3 regions of the Serratia sp. NPDC078593 genome follow, and region 3 is predicted to be linked to each of the others. Evidence: predicted binding sites of a transcription regulator. Region 3 holds the regulator's gene; each other region holds the start of a gene.
The links. Region 3 encodes Fur, which represses iron uptake genes when iron is present. Its sites were predicted from a motif close to ATAATAATGAGAACNACTATCAA; they were not measured.

Region 1 (2,279 bases), on a different contig from region 3:
TCCGCTAAAGTTGGGTTCAATACCTTCAGAAAAACTCAGCGTTAACGCCTGTGGCGCAGGGCTTACGATAGTGTCCGCCGCCGGAGTTTGCATTTTTAAATGAGCATGGGCTAATGCCTGTTGCGAAGACAATCCAACGAACAGCACGAATAACGCAGAAAGCAGGCGATAAGAACAGCGAATTTTACCGATCACAGCGAAGTCCCTTAATGTAAAAGATGAGGGTGATCAGGGAGAGAAATAGCCTCATCCCTGTAGCGTATCGATAGAAATCATAACGATGGAGACTTAGCAAGTCGAGTAGAACACTGCTATTTTGCGATCCGGTAGCACATATCGCTGCATAACCCGCTTAACGGTAGGGTATAAAAAAACCGCGTTCTGCAAGCAGATACGCGGTTCTTACAAATGCTACGGTATCAATCAAACTTGGCCGTTGTTGCCTTCGGTCGCGGCGCCCATTTTCTTCAAATCTTTATCGATAAAGAACAATGCATTGCCGCTGTTACCCACTAGCGCTAGTTTATCTAATACAGATTTGAACAGTTTCTCTTCTTCATGCTGCTCTGCAACGTACCATTGCAGGAAGTTAAAGGTAGAATAATCGTGGGTGGTCATTGCCATATGCGCCAGTTCGTTGATCTGACGGGTGATCAATTGTTCGTGTTCGTAGGTTTGTTGGAAAACATCAGCTAATGATTCAAAATCAACGGGCGGCGCGCTAATCGTACCCAACAACGGCAGTGAGCCCGTGTCGCTCAGATAATCAAACAGACGCTGCATATGCTGCATCTCTTCTTGAGAATGCTCCTTTAAAAATGCAGCCGCGCCCTCAAAACCTTTGTCGCTACACCATGCACTCATCTGCAGATAAAGGTTCGCGGAATAAAACTCGAGATTAAGTTGTTCATTCAACTGTTTTGCCATTTCTTGCGTCAGCATTGGATATCCTTTTATTTTGCAGGTCACAATTTAATTTTGTGCATTATGCCTTGGCACATACAAAATAAAAACAGTTGATTTACAACATATATGAATTTATTTTTATTTTAATCTATATCAATAAGTTAAAAGCAATCACAAAAAAATAAAACAAGTAATTATGATAATTATTTCCATCCAGGAAAATAATTAAAAAAGAATCATTCTTATTTAAGATACTAAATAGTTTTCTTTAGCTAAAATAGAAAATAACACCAGCATTTAGTAAGGGCATTAGTGCAGTCTATTGAGACTTGCCAAGCTTGGCTGAGTGCATTACCTTTTGCGCTGTTTGTAGATGCGGTAACAGTAAGGAATAAAACATGGGATACAATCTGGCAGCGCTTTCTAAAGAAGAAATGGACAAGGTTAACGTCGATCTAGCAGCCTCCGGTGTGGCTTTCAAAGAAAGATACAACATGCCGGTGATCCCCGAAGTGGTGGAACGTGAGCAGCCCGCTCATTTGCAAGATTACTTTCGCGAACGCGTGGCACACTATCGGGTAGAATCGCATAAATTTTCTCGCCTGCCATACGAGCCTAAAATGAAATGAATCGCTGCCACGGGCGCCCTCTTGAGCCCCCGTGGTTTACATTGTTGTATGACGTTGACTTATTCACTAGCAAAACGATCGGTCGCCAACATCAACTGATGCAAGATCCCGGGTTCATCGAACGAATGCCCCGCACCTTCAACAATCTGCAGTTCGGCTTCAGGCCAGACCTTTGCTAAATCCCAGGCATTTTGTACCTGGCACGCCATATCATATCGCCCATGAATAATCACTGCTGGAATATGACGGATCAAAGGTATATTGCGCAGTAATTGATCGTCGCTGTCCAAAAAACCGGAGTGGGTAAAATAGTGGTTTTCAATACGGGCGAATGCCAGCGCAAAATCATCCTCTTCAAACGAGGATGAGGCTTCACTCGGCAATAACGTGACCGTTTCCCCTTCCCATACGCTCCACAGCTTGGCTGCCTCCAGTTGTACCGCGCGATTGGGCGAGGTCAGTCGTTCACGATAGGCTGCAATCACATCCTGGCGCTCTTCTTCTGACAATATCGACAATACGCGCTCCCATTTATCCGGGAAGAAACGCGACGCGCCGTCTTGATAATACCAACTCACCTCGTGTTTACGCAGCGTAAAAATACCGCGTAACACCAGCTCACTCACCTGTTGAGGATAGGTCTGGGCATAGGCCAATGCCAAGGTAGACCCCCACGAGCCGCCAAATACCAGCCACTGTTCGACACCGGCCATTTTCCGTAGGCGCTCAATATCATCAACCAAA
Region 2 (2,279 bases), on a different contig from region 3:
CAGCCAAGTTTGAACAGCCAGCCTCGTCGTATTTGGGGTGTGGTTAATTGCCCGACTACCATGTTGCCAGCGAGTAGCATCGTCACAATAATAAACACCAACCCTGTCATCACAACACTAAACTCAGCGTGTAGTACGTTGGCGTAATACAAACGCATACCGATAAAGTAGGCCGTCATTATCCATGCAAAGAGTGTCTTTTTTTTGAGTACCTGATAAAGCAGGAAAGCAATGAACATACTGTGGGCTGCCGAGAACAGTGGCGTATCAATCGGTTGACGGGCACAGATATTGTAGACCGTGAGGTAGATATTAAATATCAGCAGGGCGTAGATAACATAAATGTACCAACCATAGATTATTTTTAGTTTTCTTACGTCGGCAGGTGTTGGATAATCATCCTGTTGCATTGTTGTCTCCTTGAGCTGCTCTGTTTTTAACACTACATGATTAAATGAAAACTAAACATCCCTGTGGAATTATTGTTATCTAACTAGGGAACTTTACTATTTTTACTGCGGATGGTTATTTTCACTGCGATGCTTCCGTTGGAAAACGTTTGCTTATATTGGTCACGTCCTCTTATGAAAAATTTTAAAAATAGCCTTAGCACAACGATAATCATGGTCTTTATGTTGTGGCTCTATTTTGTTTTGCCATCGGCCCTAACAGCCTATTTTTTTGTCGAACTTAATCTCAACCCGTTCACTATTATTAGATTTTGGCATTACAACCCCTTTTCTGCCGATCGCGGTATTCCCGCCTATCAGCCATTTATCTATCTATTGATCATATGGTGCCTGTTAAACGGTCTATTGTTGGGCTGTATGTGGATAATTTTGCGTTTGGTAGCCTATTTCCGCGCACGCTGATTATCCTGAATGGCGCACTGCCGTTTGCCGGGGCGATACCCCTTCGCCGTTGCGCGGGTATCAGATAGCGTACTGTCTTGGTCAGTTAAACCGTTAAGCTGTGCTTATCCTCCTCGCTATAGGGCATTTTCACGCGCTAAGAGCGTGATGGCGCGGCTGTCATTATGCGAAGGTAATCGGATAAATATGAAATAAATCAATAAATTATTGGCTTTTTATCGTAAAAACCCCCTTGTATGATAAAGATAATAATTATCATTGTTATTTGCTTTATCATTAATCTATTTTATCCACACCGTGCACCAATAACCTCTGTGATAGGGCAGCCAGCGATGCTGCCTCAGCTTCTTTGCGGTGTGCTTTTAATAGCCTCTATAGGGATTACAGCTATGTACCGGATTTCTCCTGCCAAGCATTCATCTATTTTTTGTGTTTTCGCGCTGTTTTTGCCGTTGAGCTCGGTAGCGGAAGAGACCGTAGTGGTCACAGCAAAACCGGCCGATACGGCGAATTCCGCCACGCAGGGCTACACGGCGACAACCAGCCAGGGAGCCACTAAAACTGATACGCCGCTGATATTAACCGGGCAATCCGTCTCGGTTATTACACGCCAGCAAATGACCGACCAAAATGCGCTCACCGTTAACGATGCGCTCAAATATACACCTGGCGTCTTTACTAATTTTGCTGGAGGCGCTACGCGTTACGATACTATTGCGTTACGTGGTTTCCACGGCGGTGATGTGAATAACACCTTTCTTGATGGCCTGCGTTTGTTAAGTGACAGCGGTAGCTACAATGCGTTACAGGTGGATCCTTGGTTTTTGGAACGTATTGACGTTATCAAGGGGCCCGCGTCAGTGATGTACGGCCAAAGCATCCCCGGAGGTCTAGTGGCGCTAACCAGCAAACAACCGAGATTCGCCTATGAAGGGCACATTAATATGATGGGCGGCAATCATAATACTCGGGGTGGCGCTTTTGACGTTACCGGACCGTTATCCGAACAGTGGGCTTATCGCTTGACGGGGATGACTCGTAGCAGTGACACTCAGTATGCTCACCAACGTGAGGAACGTTATGCTATTTCGCCGTCGTTATTGTGGCAACCGAGCGAGAATACCTCGTTGTTAATGAAAGCCTATTTGCAAAAAGATCCTTCAGGTGGGTATCACAGCGCGGTGCCTGCCGACGGCAGCCTGTATTCCACTCAGGGCGATAAACTTGGGCATGGATTTTTTGATGGGGACAGTGGCCATAACGTTTTCAAGCGTTGGGAACAGATATATAGCTATGCATTTTCGCACAGTTTCAATGATGTCTGGACTTTCCGTCAAAACGGCAGTTACACCCATTCCAATGTGGAATTGGAACAAGTTTATCAGATCGGCTGGCGGGACAATCGCA
Region 3 (2,279 bases):
ATTCCAACTTGGTATTACGGTGAAGCACAATGTGACTGGGACGATTTTTTCCCAACTTTGGAAGAGATAGACTTCAACGGCAAACTGGTGGCGCTATTCGGCTGTGGCGATCAGGAAGATTACGCAGAGTACTTCTGTGATGCAATGGGCACCATTCGTGACATCATTGAGCCGCGCGGTGCCGCGATCGTTGGCCACTGGCCAACTAAAGGCTATCACTTTGAAGCCTCGAAAGGTTTGGCAGACGATAACCACTTTATCGGTTTAGCCATTGACGAAGATCGTCAGCCAGAATTGACCGACGAACGCGTAAGCGCTTGGGTCAAACAGATTAGTGAAGAACTGAGCCTGGCTGATATCATCGGCTAAACCGCTTTGTAACCAAAACGGTTTTATCCAGGCCCTGCAAACGCATCACGAGCGCAGGGCCGTTATCGGCATCGCAAACTGAAGCAATAGAAGCTACAAAATTGTAACTTCTTCCCTCATCAAGGTAGACTAGCGTTACGGTTTATCCCGCCCATCAAGATGTTGCATGTGTGACATGTAACGGTGTGAATATATCTTTGTTAACAACCGGCGGTTTCTATTTAGCTCAACCGGTTCTATAATGAGACGCAATTAATTCTTTGTGCCGACCGATGCCATAGGCAAAAATGCCTCAACTTGATTAGCATAGTAACAGGACTGAATCCGCATGACTGACAACAACACCGCGTTAAAGAAGGCCGGCTTAAAAGTCACGCTTCCGCGACTCAAAATCCTGGAAGTACTGCAAGATCCGACTTGCCATCACGTCAGCGCGGAAGATTTGTATAAAAAACTGATAGATATGGGTGAAGAAATTGGTCTTGCGACAGTTTATCGCGTACTGAACCAATTCGACGACGCAGGAATTGTGACACGCCATAACTTTGAAGGTGGAAAATCCGTCTTCGAACTGACACAACAGCATCACCACGATCACCTGATTTGCCTGGATTGTGGCAAAGTTATCGAATTTAGTGATGAGTCAATCGAAGCGCGTCAGCGAGACATTGCCAAGCAACACGGCATCAAACTCACCAACCATAGCCTATACCTCTACGGCCACTGCGCTATTGGGGATTGCCGTGAAGACGACACGCTGCACAACATAAAATAACGCTAATTTATCTATCGCAAGGAACCGCCCAACGGCGGTTTTTTTATGTCTTTTTTTGGGTAAAAAAATCCCCGGACGCGCCGGGGGAAATCATGTCAAAAGATAACAATTGCAGCGACACTTCGACCCATACGGCCTTACTGCTCTCACTCACCACACTCCGCCCCACCCGCCGACACGCTGGTGAGGCGTTACTCACTTACGCCTTCACTGACTCTATCCGGCTGAATCGCTTGCCATCAGGGCTGACCGCACGAATGTGTACTTCACCGGCCACGGCTGGCTTGGCACTGTTGTCATAACGCAACCACTGCTGCCCCCCGTCGGTGGAATACTCGATAGCCAATCCAGGCAGGGCAATATTGGCCTCCAATGTGCCATCTACAATACGTGCGCCAGGCACCGGTAAACGATAACTCACACCGCCTTTATCCAACTTGGCCAACTCACGTTGCCCCAATAGGTTGGCGAAATGCAGCCAATCCCGATCCAGTTTTTTCGTATCGACAAGCTGAGTTTCCCCACCTTTATACTCGCGACCGGCCTTATAATCCTGTTCCCAACTGGCGCGGTGCCAGGCGCGTTCAGCTACCGACAACGTACGCGGGAAGATCATGTATTCCATTTGTGTATCGGTACGCACGATCTCACTCCACAGCTGGATGGAAACACCATACGCACCCGGCCATGGTTTATCGCTCTTGGCAGTAAAATAGTTACCATCACGATCGACAGACGTTTCGGCGTTTTGCGGCATGTTATCCGGCGCGAAGCTGAACATTTTACGCTCATCGCTGAATCGAGTCCCCCAGTAGTAGCCACTCTCGTTTGGATTCACTTCATACGGGAAATCTAAATACACGTAGTCCGGGTTTGAAACCACGACTTCATATCCCTTGTTTGCCCAATCATTCACCGAATCGAAACCGCCCCAATAGAGGGTATCCCAGAAGTTGACGCCGACGCGCGAAGTGGCAAAGGATTTGGCACTCTCAGCATCTTTCAGACCATCCTGCCAAGCCTGCATTCTGTCAATGCCGTGGGCTTTAACCAGCTTGCTGACTTCCTGACCAAAGTAGCTTGGCAAGTGTTCCAAATCGGCAACCTTGCCTTCCTTAATGATGTTTTGGCAAAC

Region 1: a site for Fur is predicted at 1,097-1,119, ahead of ftnA (non-heme ferritin). Genes of this name have one in related genera too.
Region 2: a site for Fur is predicted at 1,109-1,131, ahead of ACQKDS_RS10810 (TonB-dependent siderophore receptor). Genes of this name have one in related genera too.

The regions. Positions count from the first base shown of each region.
Region 1 covers NZ_JBNNGK010000003.1:297,015-299,293, reverse strand. The annotation lists gene yobA (CopC domain-containing protein YobA) at 1-195, opposite strand, end outside; gene ftnA (non-heme ferritin) at 424-942, opposite strand; gene ACQKDS_RS05510 (DNA polymerase III subunit theta) at 1,305-1,535, shown strand; gene pip (prolyl aminopeptidase) at 1,595-2,279, opposite strand, start outside.
Region 2 covers NZ_JBNNGK010000008.1:41,741-44,019, forward strand. The annotation lists gene ACQKDS_RS10805 (hypothetical protein) at 1-410, opposite strand, end outside; gene ACQKDS_RS10810 (TonB-dependent siderophore receptor) at 1,262-2,279, shown strand, end outside.
Region 3 covers NZ_JBNNGK010000002.1:156,245-158,523, reverse strand. The annotation lists gene fldA (flavodoxin FldA) at 1-369, shown strand, start outside; gene fur (ferric iron uptake transcriptional regulator) at 698-1,144, shown strand; gene ACQKDS_RS02780 (beta-N-acetylhexosaminidase) at 1,344-2,279, opposite strand, start outside.